DNA from 4 places in the Streptomyces angustmyceticus genome. Region 4 is predicted to be linked to each of the others. Evidence: riboswitches for the same ligand, from Rfam matches in the RefSeq annotation. Region 4 holds a riboswitch; each other region holds the start of a gene.
The links. A riboswitch is a leader RNA that binds a small molecule or an ion and turns the genes downstream of it on or off. The one in region 4 is predicted to bind cobalamin.

Region 1: linked by a shared signal. The riboswitch ahead of K7396_RS25570 (prenyltransferase/squalene oxidase repeat-containing protein) and the one ahead of thiI (tRNA uracil 4-sulfurtransferase ThiI) in region 4 are both predicted to bind cobalamin.
Region 2: linked by a shared signal. The riboswitch ahead of metE (5-methyltetrahydropteroyltriglutamate--homocysteine S-methyltransferase) and the one ahead of thiI (tRNA uracil 4-sulfurtransferase ThiI) in region 4 are both predicted to bind cobalamin.
Region 3: linked by a shared signal. The riboswitch ahead of K7396_RS27770 (cobalamin biosynthesis protein) and the one ahead of thiI (tRNA uracil 4-sulfurtransferase ThiI) in region 4 are both predicted to bind cobalamin.

Annotation. Positions count from the first base shown of each region.
Region 1 covers NZ_CP082945.1:5,721,139-5,723,331, forward strand. Annotated here, with positions in the region: gene K7396_RS25570 (prenyltransferase/squalene oxidase repeat-containing protein) at 1-760, opposite strand, end outside; cobalamin riboswitch at 978-1,104, opposite strand; gene K7396_RS25575 (MBL fold metallo-hydrolase) at 1,260-2,193, opposite strand, start outside.
Region 2 covers NZ_CP082945.1:1,775,152-1,777,344, forward strand. Annotated here, with positions in the region: gene K7396_RS08280 (aldo/keto reductase) at 1-440, opposite strand, end outside; cobalamin riboswitch at 586-802, shown strand; gene metE (5-methyltetrahydropteroyltriglutamate--homocysteine S-methyltransferase) at 957-2,193, shown strand, end outside.
Region 3 covers NZ_CP082945.1:6,228,165-6,230,357, forward strand. Annotated here, with positions in the region: gene K7396_RS27765 (cobyric acid synthase) at 1-147, opposite strand, end outside; gene K7396_RS27770 (cobalamin biosynthesis protein) at 158-1,216, opposite strand; cobalamin riboswitch at 1,368-1,515, opposite strand; gene K7396_RS27775 (hypothetical protein) at 1,721-2,164, shown strand; gene K7396_RS27780 (caspase family protein) at 2,170-2,193, shown strand, end outside.
Region 4 covers NZ_CP082945.1:7,887,939-7,890,131, forward strand. Annotated here, with positions in the region: partial or broken gene K7396_RS34560 (citrate/2-methylcitrate synthase) at 1-84, opposite strand, end outside; gene thiI (tRNA uracil 4-sulfurtransferase ThiI) at 101-1,423, opposite strand; cobalamin riboswitch at 1,595-1,813, opposite strand.

The DNA of each region.
Region 1 (2,193 bases), 2.2 Mb from region 4:
CGGGGGCGGTGGCGTTCTTGCCGGCCGGTGCCACGACGAAACCCTTGCCGAGCGCGGCGGTCGCGGCGGCCGCGGTGGCGTCCGCGTTCGGGGCCGCGCCCTTGAGCTGGAAGGTGAAGGCGCCGCGCCCCTCCGCCTTCTCCTCACAGCCCAGCCGGAAGGTGAGCAGCGCGTCGTACGGCGACTTGCCGCCCTTCTTCGACGTCACCGACCGGGGCTTCTCACCGGCCGCCGTGAGCGCGCCGATGACCACGGAGGTGGAGTTGGCGTCGCTGGCCGAGCCGGGCGCCGAGCTCCAGCCGCCGTCGTCGTTCTGCACCGACTTCAGCCACGTCACGGCCTTGTGCACGGCGTCGCCGTGCCCGCCCAGCGCGGCCAGCGCCTGCACCGCGGCGGCCGTCGGGTTGGTGTCCCGCCGGGTCTTGGCGTCGCAGGGCGTGCCCGGCTCGGCCCGGTAGGCGGTGAACGCGCCGTCGGCGCACTGCTGGCCGGCCAGCCACGTCACGGCGGACGGGGCCGGGCGGATGCCCACGGTGTCCTGGGCCAGCAGCGCGAGCGACTGCCGCCAGACCCCGTCGAACTGCGGGTCGTTGGTGCCGTACAGCCCGTCGGGCAGCTTCCCGGGGGACGCGGAGTCGGCGTACGCGGCGGGGGCAGCGGCCGCGCCCAGCACCGCCACGGCCGCCAGCGCCGTGGCGGCGCGGCGCGCCAGGAAGGCGACGGAGTGCGTCAAGGGGGCCTGGTGAGCCATGGGGGCCATCGGGTCGGTGCCTCTCGGGTCGGGTCGCGGCGATGCTACGCAGCCGCGCTCGGCCGGCCACCCGCCCGCCGATCCGGGATCGGCCGCGGTGGCACCGGGCTCAGCTCCGTATACCTCGACGGTGCCGCGCACCGGCCGTCCGCGGGGGCGGGCGGCCGTGGTGGCGCGAGCCTTGGTCGTGCCCCTCGGGTGCTCCGGCTCGTACGGCCCCGCTCCGGGCCGGGGCGCGGTGCGGGCGGGCCGTCCTCACGGTTGCGGGTCAGCGCCGGATTTCCACCGGCTTCCCCCGATCGGGTACGGATGAAGTTGTCCCGCATACCTTAACCGGCGCCCGGCGGGCCACTCGCTCGCCCGTACGAACCGTGCGAGCGGTATGAGAGGTGCGAGCGGTACGGGCGAGCGCGAGCGCTCCCAGCGGTACGAGCGGTCCCAGCGGCGCGCACCGTACGAGCAGCGGAGCCGTGCCCCGGACCGCACCACGCCCGGTGCCGCCGCCCCCTCACACCGCCTGGTACCGCACCGGATCGGACCCCGCCACCCGCTCCGCCCGCCCCAGCTTCACCAGCCGGCGCAGGTGGGCCTCGGCCTCCGTGACGGCGATGGTGCGGGAGGCGTAGGGGATCTGCTCCCAGGGGCGGTTCCACTCCATGGCCGTGGAGAGCTGCCAGGGGGTGCGGGGCTCGCGGAGCAGCTCCCGCAGCTGGGAGAGCCGCGCCTCGTGGTGGGCGAGCAGCTCGCGGACGCGGCCGCCGGCGTCGGTGAAGGCGTGCTGGTGGGCGGGCAGCACCTCGGCGGGCGCGAGCCGGCCGACGCGTTCCAGGGAGGCGAGGTAGTCGCCCAGGGGGTCGAGGGCCTCGCCCCCGTCGCCCTCCGGGTCCTCGTACAGGCCGATGTGCGGGGTGATGCCGGGGAGCAGATGGTCGCCGGAGAAGAGCCGGCCGAAGCCGCCGGCCCGCCCCGACGGGTGCTCCTCCTCCAGGTGCAGGCACACATGGCCGGGGGTGTGCCCCGGTGTCCAGACGGCGCGCACCCGGCGCCCCGGCAGGTCGAGCAGCTCGCCGGGCGCGATGTCGCGGTCCGGCAGGGCGGCCCCCCGGCCGGGCGGTCTCCCGCCGCGTCCCCCGGCACGCGCCTCGCGCAGCGGCGCCAGGTGCGCGTCCGGTGCGCCCGCCGCCGCGAGCCGGGCGGTGAGGTGGTCGAGCCACTGGCCCGGTGCGGCCTCGCGGGTGCGGCGGACCACGGCGGTGTCCGCGGCGTGCATCGCGATCCAGGCGCCCGAGACCTCCCGCACCCTGCCCGAGAGGCCGTGGTGATCGGGGTGGTGGTGGGTGATCAGGACGCCGTGGAGATCGTTGACGGCGAAGCCGCAGGCGCCGACGCCGGCGACGAGGGTGTCCCAGGAATCCGGGTCGTCCCAGCCGGTGTCGACGAGC
Region 2 (2,193 bases), 6.1 Mb from region 4:
TTTCCCGACCGCACCACGTCGTCCAGCGCCCGCATCACCTCCTCCACGGGCGTGAAGTTGTCCCGTGCGTGCACCCACAGCACATCGAGGTGGTCGGTGCGCAGCCGGCCGAGGCTCTCCTCCACCGACCGGACCAGGTTCTTGCGGTGGTTGCCCGCCGCGTTCACCTCGCCCTTGCGGGTGGCGCAGGTGTACTTCGTCGCCAGCACGAAGCTGTCCCGGCGGCCTTCGAGCAGCTCCCCGAGGATCCGCTCCGAGGTGCCGTCGGTGTAGATGTTGGCGGTGTCGAGGAAGTTGCCGCCCGCCTCCGCGTAGGCGTTCAGGATGCGGCCGCTGGTGTCCTTGCCGGCGCCCCAGCCCCAGTCGTCGCCGATGGTCATGGCGCCCAGGCTCAGCTCGCTCACCCGCAGGCCGGTCCTGCCGAACAGTGTGTAACGCATGTGGTTCCCTTCGATCGGCGCAGCTCTCCGGTGGTGCGCTCACGCTAGGAGCTGGAGCGCACTCCAGCGCAAGGCGCGGCCCGGCGGCGTCCGGGTCCGGCCGGGTGGGGGGATCGGGCCGGGCGGGGCGTTGACGGCGGGGGTTAGTGTGGGCGGAGCAACTGGTTCGCCCTGCCCGCCAGGCAGGCGCGTCGCAAGAGGGAACCCGGTGGGAATCCGGGACTGCCCCGCAGCGGTGAGTGGGAACGACCGCCGTCATACGCACTGGGCCCGGCCGGGTCTGGGAAGCGACGGCCAGTAGGTGTCCGCCCTTGGCGGATGTGCCCATGAGTCCGAAGACCTGCCAGTGCCCCCGCGCGACCGCGCGGGGAGATCTCGGTGACCTCGAGGGCGGGTCGGCGGACATCGGACGGGTATCTCCGGCCTCGCAGGCGCCGGGTCCGTCCGGTTTGCCGTTCCTTCGCGCCCTCGGCCCGTCCCGGGGTCCATGGAGACATACTCGCGAAGGAGAGTTCCGTGACCAGCACGTCCGCGGCCGCGGCCGCACGCGCCACCGTGCACGGCTACCCCCGCCAGGGGCCGAACCGTGAACTGAAGAAGGCCATCGAGGGCTACTGGCAGGGCGGGGTCGGCGCCGACGCCCTGCGCGCCACCGCCGCCGAACTGCGCCGCGACACCTGGCGGCAGCTCGTCGGGGCCGGCGTCCACGAGGTGCCGACCGGCGACTTCTCGTACTACGACCACGTCCTGGACACCAGCGTGATGGTCGGCGCCGTCCCGGCCCGACACCGCGACGCGGTGGCCGCCGACCCCCTCGACGGGTACTTCGCGATGGCCCGCGGCACCCAGGACGTGGCGCCGCTGGAGATGACCAAGTGGTTCGACACCAACTACCACTACCTGGTGCCGGAGTTGGGACCCGATACGGTCTTCGCCGCGGACTCCGCCCAGCAGGTCGGTGAGCTGGCCGAGGCGCTCGCGCTCGGTGCGGCCGCCCGCCCGGTCCTCGTCGGGCCGGTCACCTACCTGCTGCTGGCCAAGCCGGCGCCCGGTGTCGCGGCCGGCTTCGATCCGCTGACGCTGCTCGACCGGCTGCTGCCCGTCTACGCCGAGGTGCTCGCCGACCTCCGGGCGGCCGGCGCCGACTGGGTGCAGCTGGACGAACCGGCCCTGGTGCAGGACCGCTCCCCCGCCGTCCTGAACGCCGCCGCCCGCGCCTACCGCGACCTCGGCACGCTCCCGGACCGCCCCCGGCTGCTGGTCGCCTCGTACTTCGACCGGCTGGGCGAGGCGCTGCCGGTGCTGGCCAAGGCCCCCGTCGAGGGGCTGGCGCTGGACTTCACCGGTGCCGCGGCCGGCAATCTGGGGGATCTGGCGGCGGTCGGCGGGCTGCCCGGCAAGCGGCTGGTGGCCGGTGTCGTGGACGGCCGCAATGTCTGGATCAACGACCACGAGAAGTCGCTGGCCACCCTGGGGACGCTCCTCGGCCTGGCCGACCGGGTCGATGTGGCGTCGTCCTGCTCGCTGCTGCACGTCCCGCTGGACGCCGCCGCCGAGCGCGACATCGACCCGCAGATCGCCCGCTGGCTGGCCTTCGCCCGGCAGAAGACCGCGGAGATCGTGACCCTGGCGCGCGGGCTGGCGCAGGGCACCGGCGCCATCGCGGCCGAACTCGTCGCCAACCGCGCCGACCTGGCGTCCCGGGCCGGTTCGGCGCTCACCCACGACCCGGCGGTGCGCGCCCGCGCCGCGG
Region 3 (2,193 bases), 1.7 Mb from region 4:
CTTGAACGGCGCCACCCGCACGCCCTGCCGGACCAGCCAGCGGCAGATGCCCGCCGTCACCACGCTCTTGCCGGCGTCGGACGTCGTGCCGGCCACCAACAGGCCACCGCCGACGGCACCGCCGGATGCCTCGAACCGCCCGTTCACCGGGTCCTCCTCATGCGCCGGGGCCCCGGCTGTCGTGAGCCGTGCGCGCCAGTGCGCCCACCGCCGCGCGTGTCCTCGCACCCGCGGCCCGGCGGGAGACGGACGACGGGGCCCGCCGCACCGCACCGGCCGCCAGCCGCGCCGCCACCGTCGTCACCAGCGCCAGGGCACTCACCCGGCGCGAGAGCCGCACGGCCCGTTCGATGTCGGGCACCGCGACCGGCGGCGCCCCGTCGTTGAGCACCGGCCGGTGCTCCACCCGCCCGCCGTACGCCAGCGTGCCGCCCAGCCGGACGCCCAGCGCGCCCGCGAACGACGCCTCCACGGGGCCCGCGTTGGGGCTCGGGTGCGCACCGCCGTCCGCCCGCCAGGCCCGCAGCGCACCGCGCCGGTCGGGGCCCGCGAGCACCGTGAGGGCGGCGGTCAGCCGGGAGCCGGGCCAGCCGGCGAGGTCGTCGAGCCGGGCCGAGGCCCAGCCGAAGCGGCGGTGGCGCGGCGACTTGTGCCCCACCATCGCGTCCAGGGTGTTCACCGCCCGGAACGCCACCAGGCCGGGCACGCCGCCCAGCGCGCCCCAGACCAGGGCGCCCACCACGGCGTCCGAGGTGTTCTCGGCGACCGACTCCACCACCGCGCGGGCCATCTGGGGCCCGTCCAGCGCCTGCGGGTCGCGCCCGCACAGATGGGGCAGCCGCTCCCGCGCCACGTCGAGGTCGCCCGCCGCCAGCGCCCCGCCGACGGCCCGCGCCTCCCGGCCGAGCGAGGTGCCGCCCAGCACGGCCCAGGCCGTCGCCGCGGTCAGCGCGATCCCGGCACCGTCGCGCAGGGGGGCAGGGGCGGAGCGTACGGCGCGCCGCACCAGCGCGGCACCGGCGGCGGCACCGCCCGCGCACAGCACGGTGTGCGCCGCTCCCCAGCCGCGGTGGTCGCGCCAGAGGCGGCGTTCGACGGCGGCCGCGGCCCGGCCGAAAGCGGCCACGGGATGGCCGCGCCGGGGGTCCGCCGCGATCAGGTCGCCGAGAAAGCCGAGGGCCGCGCCGCACGCATATCCCGCGTGTTCGCCGCGCACCGGATCAGACCGCCGCCAGGGCGTGTCCACGACGTGCCACGCCTCGAAGGGGCCCTGCGGCAGCGGGCAGTGGGGCTCTCGACGGGCAGCCGGGCATGGCGGTATGTCCTCACTCAGGGTCCGCGCCCTGGCTCGACGTGTCGGCGACCAGAGTCTCCTGGCTCCCCGGATCGGCGGCCCTCCGGCCTTCCAGTCCCGCGTGCGTCGGCGGACGCAGGCGAGGCGGACCGTGGCCTTCGCTGGAGGAACGCTCCCCGGTGACAGTGGCGGGACCGCGCCGGATTCGCACCGGACTTCCTCAGCTGTCGCCGAATGGCTCCGGCAGTCCACCACGTCCCGCGAATGCCCGTCAACTCACTCTTGACCTGCGACGCAGCCCTGTGGCAGGCACTGTGGCGCACGCCACAGCGTGGTGGCGGCATCACCCACGGTTGCCCGCGCACCTGATCCCGCGTCACTATCTGGTGCACGGCGGCGACGGGGCCGCCGGAAGGGGGCCGGGGGATGCCGCAGCGCGCTGACCGACATGAGATCCGCATCAGGATCACGGGCACGAACAATCCCGAACAGGACATCGAGGACCTCAAGGCGTGGCTGGAGCGCGAGCCGTGGCTGGACCGGCGCCGGCACGACTGGCTGCTGCGGCCGCGGCCCGCCGGCGGGGGCGCGGACGGGCCGGGCGACATGGCCGTCGGCGTCGACGACCTGATCCTGGTCGTCGTCGGTGCGGTGGCCGCCGAGATCACCAAGAGCCTCGGCATCGCCCTGCAGGAGTGGCTGCGACGGCGCCGGGAGGAGCGCGACACCGGCGAACGGCCCGCCGTCGCGGTCGGGGCCGGCGACGGCGACCCGCGGCCGCTCGACGAGGCGGGCCCGGACGCCGCGGCCCCCGAACACCCCGATCCCGGCAGCCCGGCGGACGGGAGCGGCAGCACCGCCGGGGACTGAGCCGGATGTCCGAATACGACGCGCGGGGC
Region 4 (2,193 bases):
GGCGGCCAGCCGGGCCGCGTCGGGGGAGTCCGCACTCGCGACCAGGAGGTCGGTGGCCTCTTGCACGATCGGGACGCGGAAGTCGGGCGACGGCCCCCGGTCATGAGGGCACCATCCCGGACTGTCCTGTCGCGCACGTGGCCGGAACGGGGTGGCCGGACGCGAGGCCGTGGTCCTGACCGTCCGCGTCGGGCTCCGCTTCCTCGCCGGGGACTCCCGGGTACATGACCTGGACGTCGCGCAGCAGGCCGTCCACCACGTCGTCCAGGTCGAGGCGCTTCTCCACGGTGTGCAGGTTGGTCAGCCCGGCCCGCAGGCTGACGCGGGGCGGCGCGAGGAGTTTGCAGCAGTCCTCGTCCGGCAGTACGGAGATCTCCGCGGTGCCGATGGACCGGGCCTCGTCGATGATCTCCTGCTTCTCCCAGCCGACCAGGGGCCGCAGCACCGGCAGGGTTGCCGCCTCGTCGACGGCTGCCATGTTCGCCAGGGTCTGGCTGGCCACCTGCCCCAGGCTGTCACCGGTCACCAGGGCTTCCGCCCGGGTGCGGCCCGCCAGCGCGGAAGCGGCGCGGACCATCAGCCGTCGCTGTGCCACGACCTGGAGCCTGCCGGCCCCCGCGATGGCCAGCTGCTTCTGTGCGTGGCCGAGGGCGATGACGTGCAGCCGCCCGCCGGGCTGGTAGCGATTCAGTTCACGCGCGAGGGCGTACGCCTTGTAGACCGATGCCGCGTTCGTATACGGAGCGCCGGTGAAATGCACGAAGTCGCAGCGCAGCCCGCGGCGCATCGCCCGGTAGGCCGCCACGGGCGAGTCGTAGCCGCCGGAGAGCAGAACCAGAGCGCGTCCGCTGGAGCCCACGGGCAGGCCGCCCGGTCCCGGGTGACGGGTCCAGGAGACGTAGCTCTCCTTGTGGTCGACCTCGACCGAGACCAGTACGTCCGGGCTGGAGAGGTTCACCGGGAGGGGGCCCAGGGCTTCCCGGACGCGGGCCCCGAGAAAGCGCTCGAACTGCGAGGACGTCATCTCGAAGCGCTTGTTCCGCCGCTTGACCCGCACGGCGAAACTGATCGAGGGCCGTTCCGCGCGAGCGGCGGTGAGCGCCTCCACGGCCGTCTCGGTGATGTCCGACACGGTGCTCGGGACACGCAGGGCGGGCTCCACCGAGTTGAACCCGATCACCCGGCGGGCGCGCTCCACGAGATCTTCCAAGGGAACCTCGCCGCCGAGCACGGTGACGTTCTGGCCGGACTTGATCCATGTGGAGCCGCCGATGCCACGCAGGGCGCCGCGGAGGTTGTCGTGCAGCCGCTCGGTGAACAGGTGCCGGTTGCGGCCCTTGAGGAAGATCTCACCGTGCTTGAGCAGGACACAGGGCCCGCTGGGGATGGGGAGGGGCGCCCTGGGGGAGGGGACGGCGGGCATGCTCGGTTCGGCAGGCACGAAACTCTCCTTCGCGAGTCGTCGTGAGGGCCGGCGCAGGGCCGCGAACGGGGCGCAGACCCGGCCGTCCCCGCTCTGCGCAGGGCTGGGTGGGACACACCACTCGCTCAGCGGTCCCGCTGCCGGGACGCGTGGATCCGTGCGCGGTGATCACCCCCCGCACGAGCAGTGGCAGGTCTTCGGACTCGTGGGCACATCCCGACGGAAGGGACACCCACTGGCCGTCGCTTCCCAGGTCACATGCGGACCCAGTGCTTCATGACGGCGGTCGTTCCCACTCACCGCTGCGAGGCAGTCCCGGACTCCCACCGGGTTCCCTCTTGCGACACCCCGTCTGGCGGACGGGCTGAACCAGCTGCCGGTCCAGGGTAGACAAGGCGGCGCGCATTCCGTGAACCGGACCTTGATTCTGCACTCTGAGCCGGGATGGCCGATTCGAGGCTCTGTCGGGTATGGGAATGATGCGTCATTCTGAGGCGCCTGTCGGTATGCGCCTGTCAGTGCCGGCCGTGCCGCCACCTCCTGCCCTGCGGCGCGCGGCGCCGGGAACGCTCACGCTCCACCCGCCGCCGTGATGCACAGGATGTCGTCCGGCCCGGCCGGCACGCCTCTCTGTCCGCAGCGTGCCGGTGCGGCTGTCGGGCGGCGAGGACAGAGCGATCTCCACCCGGCCGTCCGGCACCAGGTCGAGCAGCACAGCCGTGTCCCGGTCCGTGCCGCAGCCGGCGTCCACGACGGTCTCGCGCCCGTCG